2 regions of the Pseudomonas sp. GNP012 genome follow, and region 2 is predicted to be linked to the other one. Evidence: predicted binding sites of a transcription regulator. Region 2 holds the regulator's gene; the other holds the start of a gene.
What was found. Region 2 encodes sigma-54, which starts transcription at its own class of promoters, with help from an activator protein. Its sites were predicted from a motif close to ANTGGCATNNANNTTGCTNT; they were not measured.
Positions count from the first base shown of each region.

Region 1 (5,829 bases), 3.8 Mb from region 2:
TCCTGATGATGATCTCCGACATCGAGATGCCGGAGATGGACGGGTACACCCTGACGGCGGAAATCCGCAACGACCCGCGCATGCAAAAGCTTCATATCATCCTGCATACTTCGTTGTCGGGGGTATTCAATCAGGCGATGGTCAAGAAGGTCGGTGCCGATGACTTCCTGGCCAAATTCCGTCCTGATGACCTGGCATCCCGGGTAGTCGACCGGATCAAAGCAGCAGATATCAGCTAGGGGCCTGCGCCCCTGGCAGTCAACACGATTTAAGAGGCGGCATCATTGTCTACGGGTAATTTGGATTTCGAACAGTTCCGGGTATTCCTGGAAAAAGCCTGTGGCATTTTGCTCGGTGAAAACAAGCAGTACCTGGTCTCCAGCCGTCTCAACAAACTGATGGAACAGCAAGGCATCAAGTCTTTGGGGGAGCTGGTTCAGCGCATGCAGACCCAGCCGCGCAGCGGTTTGCGCGAACAGGTGGTGGATGCCATGACCACCAACGAAACCCTGTGGTTTCGTGACACCTACCCGTTTGAAGTCTTGAAGAACAAGGTCCTTCCCGAAGCGATCAAGGCCAGCCCTGGCCAGCGTCTGCGTATCTGGTCGGCGGCTTGCTCGTCGGGCCAGGAACCGTATTCGCTGTCGATGTCCATCGACGAGTTCGAACGGGTCAACATGGGCCAGTTGAGGATGGGCGTACAGATCGTTGCCACCGACCTGTCCGGCACCATGCTGAACAACTGCAAGACCGGCGAGTACGACAGCCTGGCCATCGGCCGCGGTCTGTCGCCCGAGCGCCTGCAGCGTTATTTCGACCCGAAAGGGCCGGGACGCTGGGCGATCAAGGCGCCGATCAAGAGCCGGGTGGAATTCCGTTCTTTCAACCTGCTGGACAGTTACGCGAGCCTCGGCAAGTTCGACATCGTGTTCTGCCGCAACGTGCTGATCTACTTCTCCGCCGAGGTGAAGAAGGACATCCTGTTGCGCATCCACAGCACGTTGAAGCCCGGTGGTTACCTCTTCCTCGGCGCTTCCGAAGCGTTGAACGGTTTGCCGGATCATTACCAGATGGTCCAGTGCAGCCCGGGGATCATTTACCAGGCGAAGTGATGCAAAAGCGGCGCGGATAAAAACGGGAGTCCTCAGGGACTCCTGTTTTTTTATGCCTGCAAATGATCATTTGAAATCACCACACCCCTTGTGGGAGCGGGCTTGCCCGCGAAGGCGTCGTGTCAGTCGATATCAACTTTGCCTGACGCACCGCTTTCGCGAGCAAGCCCGCTCCCACAGTTGTTAGGTGGTGCTCTCGAAAGTGGATCAAGCGGCAGAAAAGCGGCAGGCGGCGGAAAACCGTTGCCGCTTTTCTGGCATTGCCGCGTTGCCATGTCCGGCAAAGCCCCGGTTTCCGGGCTTTTTTGAATTGGCATGGGGCTTGCTAAGTTGATCCTACGAAAAATCAGGTCACCCGAAGGTTTCCCGACATGAGCATCAGCTTCGATAAAGCGCTCGGTATCCACGAACAAGCCCTGGGCTTCCGCGCCCAGCGTGCCGAAGTCCTGGCCAACAACATCGCCAACGCCGATACCCCGAACTACAAGGCTCGGGACCTGGACTTCTCGAAAGTGCTCGCCGAGCAGAACGAGAAAACCAAAAGCGGCACCTTCGCCTTGAACATGACCAACAACCGTCATATCGAAGCTGAAGGTCTGGGCAATGGCGACGAGTCGTTGCTGTATCGCACGCCGATGCAACCGTCGATCGACCAGAACACCGTGGACGCTCAGCTGGAACAATCGAACTACGCGCAAAACGCGGTCAATTTCCAGGCCAGCTTCACCCTGCTCAATAGCAAATTCAAAGGGCTGGTATCAGCCCTGCGCGGAGAGTAAGCCATGTCTCTATCCAGTGTTTTCAACATTGCCGGTAGCGGCATGAGTGCGCAGACCACGCGTTTGAACACCGTCGCTTCGAACATCGCCAACGCCGAGACCGTCTCGTCGAGCATCGACCAGACCTACCGCGCGCGTCACCCGGTGTTCGCCACCATGTTCCAGGGCGGCCAGAGCGGCGGCAGCGACTCGCTGTTCCAGAACCAGGACGCCGCCGGCCAAGGCGTGCAGGTGCTGGGTGTGGTCGAAGACCAGAGCAATCTCGAGGCGCGCTACGAACCGAACCATCCGGCCGCCGATGCCAAGGGCTACGTCTACTACCCGAACGTCAACGTGGTTGAAGAAATGGCCGACATGATTTCCGCGAGCCGTTCGTTCCAGACCAACGCCGAAATGATGAACACCGCCAAAACCATGATGCAGAAAGTCCTGACTCTCGGTCAGTGATAAGGGGCGACTCAGATGAGTGTTACCGATTCCACCAGTGGTTTGAGCCTCAACGACATCCTGGCCAACTCTTCGATCAAGACCAACACCACGACTGACGGCCTCGCCTCGGCAGCCGGCAGCGCCTCGGGCAACCAGGCCCTGGGCAAGGATGCGTTCCTGCAGTTGCTGGTGACCCAGTTGAAAAACCAGAACCCGCTGGAGCCTCAGGACAACGGTGCGTTCGTGGCCCAGTTGGCGCAGTTCAGCAGCCTGGAAGGCATCACCACGCTCAACGACACCGTGAGCGGCCTGGCCAGCAACTACAACTCGTCCCAGGCCTTGCAGGCGTCGTCGCTGGTCGGCCGTTCGGTCATCGCGCCGGGCGACAAGGCTGTGGTCGATACCACCAAGAGCCTCAGCGGCACGGTGGTGGTGCCGTCTTCGGTGGCGTCCGCCACCCTGAAGATCACCGATTCAACGGGCAAGACCGTGCGCACCATCGACCTCGGCTCGCAGAAGGCCGGCAACGCCAGCTTCATCTGGGACGGCAAGAACGATGCGGGTGAGACGGTACCTGCGGGCACCTACACCTTCGGCGCCACGACCACGATCGATGGCCAGTCCGTCGCGTTGATCACCAACCTGCCCGCGACCGTCAACAGCGTGACCATCAGCCAGACCGGCGGTGAGTTGATGCTCAATCTGGCCGGGCTGGGCAGCGTTGCCCTGTCCAAAGTACAAACCATTGGTATGTAAAGCCGACTAACCCGGCATAAAGGAGTGGATGATGTCTTTCAATATCGGCCTTAGCGGTCTCTTTGCAGCCAACAAACAACTGGACGTGACCGGCAACAACATCGCCAACGTCGCGACCACCGGTTTCAAATCGTCCCGTGCAGAATTCGAAGACGTGTACTCGGCGACTCGCCTGGGCACCGGCAGCAAGACCGTCGGCAACGGCGTGCGCCTGGCCAACGTTTCCCAGCAGTTCACCCAGGGTGACGTGAGCAACACCGGCAACGTGCTCGACATGGGTATCCAGGGCAACGGTTTCTTTGTCCTGAGCAACAACGGTTCGCTGACCTACACCCGTGCCGGTACGTTCAAGACCGACAAGGACGGCTACGTTACCAACAGCGACGGTACTGCCCGCCTGCAAGGCTACGGTGTGGATTCCAACGGCAAGATTGTCAACGGCGTGCTGACCGACCTGCGGATCGACACCTCCAACCTGGCGCCAAAGTCCACCAGCAACGTGTCGTCGACGATCAACCTGAACTCGACGTCGCCGGTGATCGACCAGACGGTTGCGGCCAACAAGTTCGACCCGTCCAAGACCGAGACCTTTACCAAGTCGTTCAGTACCCCGATTTTCGATACTCAGGGTAACCAGCACACCATGGATCAATACATGGTCAAGACTGGCGCGAACACCTGGGACACCTACACCCTGATCGATGGTCGCAACCCCGATGGCAGTGATCCCAAGGTTACCGCTCCGATTGCTTCGACCATGTCGTTCGATGCCACCGGCAAACTGACTTCGGTCAGCACACCCGTGACGCCGCCAACCACGCCACCGACTTCGGTGATCAGCAGTGACCTGAAGATCACCAACTGGACTCCGGGCAGTGTCACCAATGGCGTCTGGACAGCCAACGGCGCCGCAGCCGATCCGGCTGGCTTGACCATCGCCATGGCCAACACCACCCAGTTCAACGCCGACACCGCGCGTTCGATTCCATCGCAGAACGGTTATGCCACTGGCCAGATCACCAACCTGACCATCGACGGCAGCGGTGTGCTGCTGGCCAACTTCAGCAACAACCAGACCAAGCCGATCGGCCAGATTTCCCTGGCCAGCTTCACCAACGAGCAAGGCCTGCAGCCGGTAGGCGGCTCCAGCTGGAAAGAAACCTACACCTCGGGTATCCCGGGCTACGATGCGCCGCAGACTGGCACCCTGGGGTCGATCGTTTCCAATTCCCTGGAAGAGTCCAACGTCAACCTGACCAACGAACTGGTCGACCTGATCAAGGGGCAGAGCAACTACCAGGCGAACGCCAAAACCATTTCTACCGAGAGCACCATCATGCAGACCATCATTCAGATGGCTTGATGCTGGATAGCGCCGCATAAAAAGCCCCTCGAAAGAGGGGCTTTTTTTGTGCTCGAAAGAAAGACCTGTAGGAGCGAGCTTGCTCGCGATGGTCGTTAACGATAACGCGTGCTGTCTGGATACACGCGGCGCCCTCCAGACCATCGCGAGCAAGCTCGCTCCTACAGACAGGCAAAAGAAAACCCCCGACCCGCCAGAGGCAGATCGGGGGTTTCGAGTAAGCGCCTTGCGGCGCTTGTCGGCTCAGCTTATTGGCAAGCTTCGCAATCCGGCTCGTCGATGGCGCAAGCCTTCGGCACTGGAGCAGGGCCGGCAGGCGCTGCCAGGACCGAATCTTCACCGTGGTTGCCGCCGCTGGAAACAGCGTTCAGCTTGCCGGTGTTGATGGTCGACTTCTCGGTGCTGGTCGCGGCCAGGGCACGGAGGTAGTAAGTGGTTTTCAGGCCACGGTACCAGGCCATGCGGTAGGTAACGTCCAGCTTCTTGCCCGAGGCGCCGGCGATGTACAGGTTCAGCGACTGAGCCTGGTCGATCCACTTCTGACGACGGCTGGCGGCGTCGACGATCCACTTGGTGTCCACTTCGAAGGCGGTCGCGTAGAGCTCTTTGAGTTCCTGCGGGATGCGCTCGATCTGCTGCACCGAACCGTCGTAGTACTTCAGGTCGTTGATCATGACCGAGTCCCACAGACCGCGAGCCTTGAGGTCGCGAACCAGGTACGGGTTGATCACGGTGAATTCGCCCGACAGGTTCGATTTCACATACAGGTTCTGGTAGGTCGGTTCGATCGACTGCGATACGCCGGTGATGTTGGCGATGGTCGCGGTCGGTGCGATGGCCATGATGTTGGAGTTACGAATGCCTTTCTGTACACGGGCGCGAACCGGTGCCCAGTCCAGGGTTTCGTTCAGGTCGACATCGATGTACTTCTGGCCACGGGCCTCGATCAGGATCTGTTGCGAATCCAGCGGCAGGATGCCTTTGGACCACAGCGAACCCTGGAACGTCTCGTACGAGCCGCGCTCGTCGGCCAGGTCGCAGGACGCCTGGATCGCGTAGTAGCTGACCGCTTCCATCGACTTGTCGGCGAAATCGACGGCAGCATCGGAGCCGTAAGGGATGTGCTGCAGGTACAAGGCGTCCTGGAAGCCCATGATGCCCAGGCCGACCGGACGGTGCTTGAAGTTGGAGTTCTTCGCTTGCGGCACCGAGTAGTAGTTGATGTCGATCACGTTATCGAGCATGCGCACGGCGGTGTTCACGGTGCGTTGCAGCTTGGCGGTGTCCAGCTTGCCGTCGACGATGTGGTTCGGCAGGTTGATCGAGCCCAGGTTGCAAACGGCGATCTCGTCCTTGTTGGTGTTCAAGGTGATCTCGGTGCACAGGTTCG
Region 1 is NZ_JBTGUU010000001.1:4,019,423-4,025,251, reverse strand. It holds gene ACXX83_RS18145 (chemotaxis protein CheV) at 1-239, shown strand, start outside; gene cheR (protein-glutamate O-methyltransferase CheR) at 285-1,112, shown strand; gene flgB (flagellar basal body rod protein FlgB) at 1,484-1,891, shown strand; gene flgC (flagellar basal body rod protein FlgC) at 1,895-2,338, shown strand; gene flgD (flagellar hook assembly protein FlgD) at 2,354-3,076, shown strand; gene flgE (flagellar hook protein FlgE) at 3,108-4,439, shown strand; gene ACXX83_RS18115 (ribonucleoside-diphosphate reductase subunit alpha) at 4,688-5,829, opposite strand, start outside.
Region 1: the regulator sigma-54 is predicted to act here: its motif matches at 1,422-1,441, upstream of flgB (flagellar basal body rod protein FlgB).

Region 2 (5,829 bases):
TCCAGCGTGGCACCCTGCTCAAGGACGCCTTGATGGAAATGACCCGCAAGGGCCTGGGCATGACCGTCATCCTTGAGGCCGACGGCAAGTTGGCCGGGATTTTCACCGATGGTGATTTGCGCCGCACACTGGACCGCAGCATCGACATCCACAGCGCTGTCATCGACCAGGTCATGACGGCCCATGGCAAGACCGCCCGCGCCGAAATGCTGGCCGCCGAAGCGCTGAAAATCATGGAAGACCATAAAATCAACGCGCTGGTCGTGGTCGACAGCGAAGATCGCCCGGTCGGCGCCTTGAACATGCACGACTTGCTGCGTGCAGGAGTAATGTAATGAGTGCGGACCTGCTGCAACGCGGCAAACAGATCAAACTGGCGGTGTTCGATGTCGACGGCGTGCTGACCGATGGACGCCTGTACTTCCTCGAAGACGGCAGCGAATTCAAGACGTTCAACACGCTCGACGGCCAAGGCATCAAGATGCTGATGGCCGCTGGAGTGCAAACTGCCATTATCAGTGGCCGCAAGACCCCGGTGGTCGAGCGGCGAGCCAAAAACCTCGGCATCCCGCACCTGTATCAGGGCCGCGAAGACAAACTGGTGGTACTCGACGAACTGCTGGCCCAACTGAATTTGAGCTACGAACAGGTGGCCTACCTCGGCGACGACCTGCCCGACCTGCCGGTGATTCGCCGCGTCGGCCTGGGCATGGCGGTGGCCAACGCCGCCAGTTTCGTGCGCGAACATGCTCACGGCATCACCCTCGCCCGTGGCGGCGAAGGTGCCGCTCGCGAGTTCTGCGAATTGATCCTGCGCGCCCAGGACCGCCTCGATGCGGCCAATGCGGCGTACCTGTGAGCCCGATATGCTGAGCAAAAAGTTTCGTAACACCCTGATGTTCAGTTGCATCGCGGCGATATTCGTCGCGGTTGGCTACTGGAACATCAGCCCGGAACGCTTCCTCGACAAGCCGGTAACGCCGGTCGATGAAAGCGCGATCGACTATTACGCCATCAACGCCCACAGCGTGCAGTACCTGCCGGACGGCAAGCTGCAATATGATCTGGTGTCCGACAAGGTCGAGCACCTGAAGGCGACCGAGGTGACACTGCTGACCAACCCCGACCTGAACGTGTTCCGCGGCACTGAGTTCCCGTGGCACGTCCAGAGCCTGCGCGGCGAGGTCAACCCTGACGGCACGCAGGTCGAGTTGATCGATGATGTGCGCATCACGCGCTTCGACGAGAAAAACCGCAAGACCCTGATCACCAGCACCCGCATGACCGTGTTCCCGCAGCAGCAATATGCGCAGACCGAGCAAGACGTTAGAATCGACGGCGCTGGCGGTGTATCGACTGGCAAGGGAATGAAAGCGTATTTGAAAGAAAGCAGGATACACCTGCTATCGAACGTAAGAGGACAGTATGAGGCTCGTTAAAACCCTCCCGATTTTGCTCAGTCTGGGCGCAGCACTGGGAAGCGTGAGCGCCTGGGCTCTGCCGGAAGACCAACAGCAGCCTATCCGCATTCAGGCCGACGATGCCCAACTGGACGACAAGCAAGGTATTGCTACCTATAAGGGTGACGTGATCATCACCCAAGGCTCGATGAAGGTGACAGGCAACACCGTTACCATCACCCGCACCCCGACTGGCGACATTGACGTAGTGACCTCGGTGGGCAACCTGGCGTACTTCGAGCAATTGCAGACGGCTGGCGATACCAAGCCTGTTCAGGGTTGGGGCGTGACGATCCAGTATCACGCCACGCAAAATCGCGTCGTGTTGATCGACAAGGCCAAGGTTGTCGACAAGGACAACAACGTCACCCAAGGCGAGAAAATCGTCTACGACACCGAGAAGAAGCTGGCCAGCGCCGGGCGCGCCACCGGCAGCAAGGTGACCGAGTCGCGTCCGCGCATCGACATGGTCATCCAGCCGAAGAAGAAAACCGACGAGAAAAAGGCCCAGTAATGGCAACTCTGAAAGCTCAGCATCTGGCCAAGAGCTACAAGAGCCGCCAGGTCGTGCGTGATGTCAGCCTGTCCATCGACAGCGGTCAGATCGTCGGCCTGCTTGGCCCGAACGGCGCCGGCAAGACCACCTGCTTCTACATGATCGTCGGCCTGGTGCAAGCCGACCAGGGCCGCGTCCTGATCGATGACCTGGACGTCAGCCACCAGCCGATGCACGGCCGTGCAAAAGCCGGTATCGGCTATTTGCCGCAAGAAGCATCGATCTTCCGCAAACTGTCGGTGGCCGACAACATCATGGCCATCCTCGAGACCCGCAAGGAGCTCGACAAGGCCGGTCGCCGCAAGGAGCTGGAAAGCCTGCTGCAGGAATTCCACATCAGCCACATCCGCGACAACCTCGGCATGAGCCTGTCCGGTGGTGAGCGCCGCCGCGTGGAAATCGCACGCGCCCTGGCCACCAACCCGAAGTTCATCCTCCTCGATGAACCGTTCGCCGGCGTGGACCCGATTTCGGTCGGCGACATCAAACAGATCATTTACCACCTCAAGGCCAAAGGCATTGGCGTGCTGATCACGGACCACAACGTTCGTGAAACCCTGGATATCTGTGAAACCGCCTATATCGTCAATGACGGCCAATTGATTGCCGAAGGTGACGCAGAGACCATCCTGGCCAACGACCTGGTGAAGGAAGTGTACCTGGGCCATGAGTTCCGCCTGTAAACGCTGAGCTGTGCCCAGGCAAGGCGCCCGGGCACCGGTCTCGCGATTCATCAGGCCTGATGCGAACCTGCGCGTTCAGCCCCCAACATGGGCAGCACCGCAACACAAATTTATAGTTTTTTATTGTTACAGCGCTCTAGGCAAATCCTTCAGTTTCAGGCATATAATTTGCTTATGTTTGGCGCCCCGGCGCCCTGTAGTGGATGGCGCATGTGCGCCGGCGAATAAGGTGTTAAGCCCCTGCCATGAAACCATCGCTAGTCTTGAGAATGGGCCAGCAGCTGACGATGACACCTCAGCTGCAACAGGCCATCCGCCTGCTCCAATTGTCGACCCTGGACCTGCAACAGGAAATCCAGGAGGCCCTGGAGTCCAATCCGATGCTCGAACGCCAGGAAGAAGGCGACGACTTCGACAATTCCGACCCCTTGGCCGACAACGCCGAACAAAAGCCCAACACCGATATCCAGGAACCCTCCTACCAGGAAAGCGCCCCGACGGTTGACAACCTCGATGAGGGTGACTGGAACGAGCGTATCCCCAATGAACTCCCCGTCGACACCGCATGGGAAGACGTTTACCAGACCAGCGCCAGCAGCCTGCCCAGCAATGACGATGACGAGTGGGACTTCACCACCCGCACCTCGGCCGGTGAAAGCCTGCAAAGCCACTTGCTGTGGCAACTGAACCTGGCTCCGATGTCCGACACCGATCGCCTGATCGCGGTGACCCTGATCGACTGCATCAACAATCAGGGCTACCTGGACGAAACCCTCGAGGAAATCCTCGAAGCCTTCGACCCGGAACTGGACATCGAACTGGACGAAATCGAAGCCGTCCTGCACCGCATCCAGCAATTCGAGCCGGCCGGCATCGGCGCACGCAATCTGGGCGAATGCCTGCTGCTGCAATTGCGCCAGTTGCCCGCCAAGACCCCTTGGCTGGCCGAAGCCAAGCGCCTTGTCACCGATTACATCGACCTGCTTGGCAGCCGCGACTACAGCCAGCTCATGCGTCGCATGAAGCTCAAGGAAGATGAGCTGCGCCAGGTCATAGAGCTGGTCCAGAGCCTCAACCCGCGCCCGGGCTCGCAAATCGAGTCCACCGAAGCCGAGTACGTCGTTCCTGACGTCATCGTACGCAAGGACAACGAGCGCTGGCTGGTAGAGCTGAATCAGGAGTCGGTGCCACGGCTGCGGGTCAACGCCCAGTACGCCGGTTTTGTGCGCCGCGCCGATACCAGCGCCGACAACACGTTCATGCGCAATCAGTTGCAGGAGGCCCGCTGGTTCATCAAGAGCCTGCAGAGCCGCAATGAAACCCTGATGAAGGTTGCCACCCAGATCGTGGAGCATCAGCGCGGTTTCCTCGAATATGGCGACGAAGCCATGAAGCCGCTGGTCCTGCATGACATCGCCGAAGCGGTCGGCATGCATGAGTCGACGATTTCACGGGTAACGACCCAGAAGTTCATGCACACCCCCCGGGGTATTTATGAACTGAAATACTTTTTTTCCAGTCACGTAAGCACCTCCGAAGGCGGCGAATGCTCGTCCACGGCGATCCGGGCGATCATCAAAAAACTGGTTGCCGCGGAAAATCAGAAAAAGCCGTTGAGTGACAGCAAGATCGCTGGTTTACTGGAGGCACAAGGCATTCAGGTGGCTCGCCGCACCGTCGCCAAGTACCGCGAATCCCTCGGGATCGCGCCTTCGAGCGAACGCAAGCGGTTGATGTAGAGCCACGCCACAGCGTTCCAGTGGTAGATCATCTGATCTACCGCTTTATGCACTGGCAACGAAGGAGAAGCTGTATGCAAGTCAACATCAGTGGACACCAACTGGAAGTGACCGAACCTCTTCGCACCTACATCGGCGAAAAACTCGAACGATTGGAGCGACATTTCGACAAGATCACTAACGTGCAGGTCACGATGACCGTCGAGAAGCTGAAGCAGAAAATCGAAGCCACGCTGCATATTCCCGGGAATGAAGTGGTCGCCAATGCGGAACATACCGATATGTACGCTGCGATCGATGCACTCACCGACAAGCTGGATAAACAACTCAAAAAGCATAAGGAAAAGACCCAGAGCCTCCTTCAGGGCGCAACCGGTCGTTAACACTCCCTACCCATGATCCGACTTGAAAGTATCCTGACCCCCGGCCGTTCCCTGGTGAACGTGCCGGGCGGCAGTAAAAAGAAAGCCCTCGAACAAATTGCCAATCTGATCGCCCGCGAAGTGCCGGCTCTGGAGATGCAAGATGTCTTCGAGGCGCTGATTGCCCGTGAAAAACTCGGCTCCACCGGTTTTGGCAACGGCATCGCTATTCCACACTGCCGTCTCAAGGGGTGTGTATCGCCCATCAGTGCATTGATGCACCTGGACGCCCCAATCGATTTCGACGCCATCGACGGCGCGCCGGTTGACCTGCTGTTCGTTCTGCTGGTCCCGCAAGCCGCTACCGATGCGCACCTTGAGCTGCTGCGACAGATCGCCAGCATGCTTGACCGCAAGGACGTTCGCGAAAAACTGCGTAATGCCGCAAGCAACGAAGCCCTGTATCAGGTTGTCCTGGACGAGCAAAACGGTCAGTAATCATGCGCTTGATCATCGTCAGTGGCCGTTCCGGCTCGGGTAAAAGCACCGCCCTCAATGTTCTTGAGGACAACGGCTACTACTGCATCGACAATCTGCCTGCCGGCCTGCTGCCGGAACTGGCCGAACGAGCGTTGATTCATACCGAACTGATGCAGCCGCTGGTGGCCGTTTCCATTGACGCCCGCAACCTGCCCAGCCACCTGTCACGCTTCCCTGACCTGCTCGAAGAAGTCCGCAGCCGCCACATCCAGTGCGATGTCCTGTACCTGGATGCCGACGAAGAAACCCTGCTCAAGCGCTTCTCGGAAACCCGCCGACGTCATCCCCTGAGCAACGCCAACCGCTCGCTGGCCGAAGCCATCAACGTCGAGAGCGTCCTGCTCGGGCCGATTGCCGACCTCGCCGATCTCAAGATCAACACCACCAGCCTGAATCTCTATCAACTGCGCGACACCATCAAGCTGCGCCTGTTGAACCAGCCAGAACCCGGGACTGCGTTCCTGGTGGAATCCTTCGGATTCAAGCGCG
Region 2 is NZ_JBTGUU010000001.1:214,192-220,020, reverse strand. It holds gene ACXX83_RS00900 (KpsF/GutQ family sugar-phosphate isomerase) at 1-335, shown strand, start outside; gene ACXX83_RS00895 (KdsC family phosphatase) at 335-859, shown strand; gene lptC (LPS export ABC transporter periplasmic protein LptC) at 867-1,439, shown strand; gene lptA (lipopolysaccharide transport periplasmic protein LptA) at 1,426-1,974, shown strand; gene lptB (LPS export ABC transporter ATP-binding protein) at 1,974-2,699, shown strand; gene ACXX83_RS00875 (RNA polymerase factor sigma-54) at 2,945-4,438, shown strand; gene hpf (ribosome hibernation-promoting factor, HPF/YfiA family) at 4,513-4,821, shown strand; gene ptsN (PTS IIA-like nitrogen regulatory protein PtsN) at 4,834-5,298, shown strand; gene rapZ (RNase adapter RapZ) at 5,301-5,829, shown strand, end outside.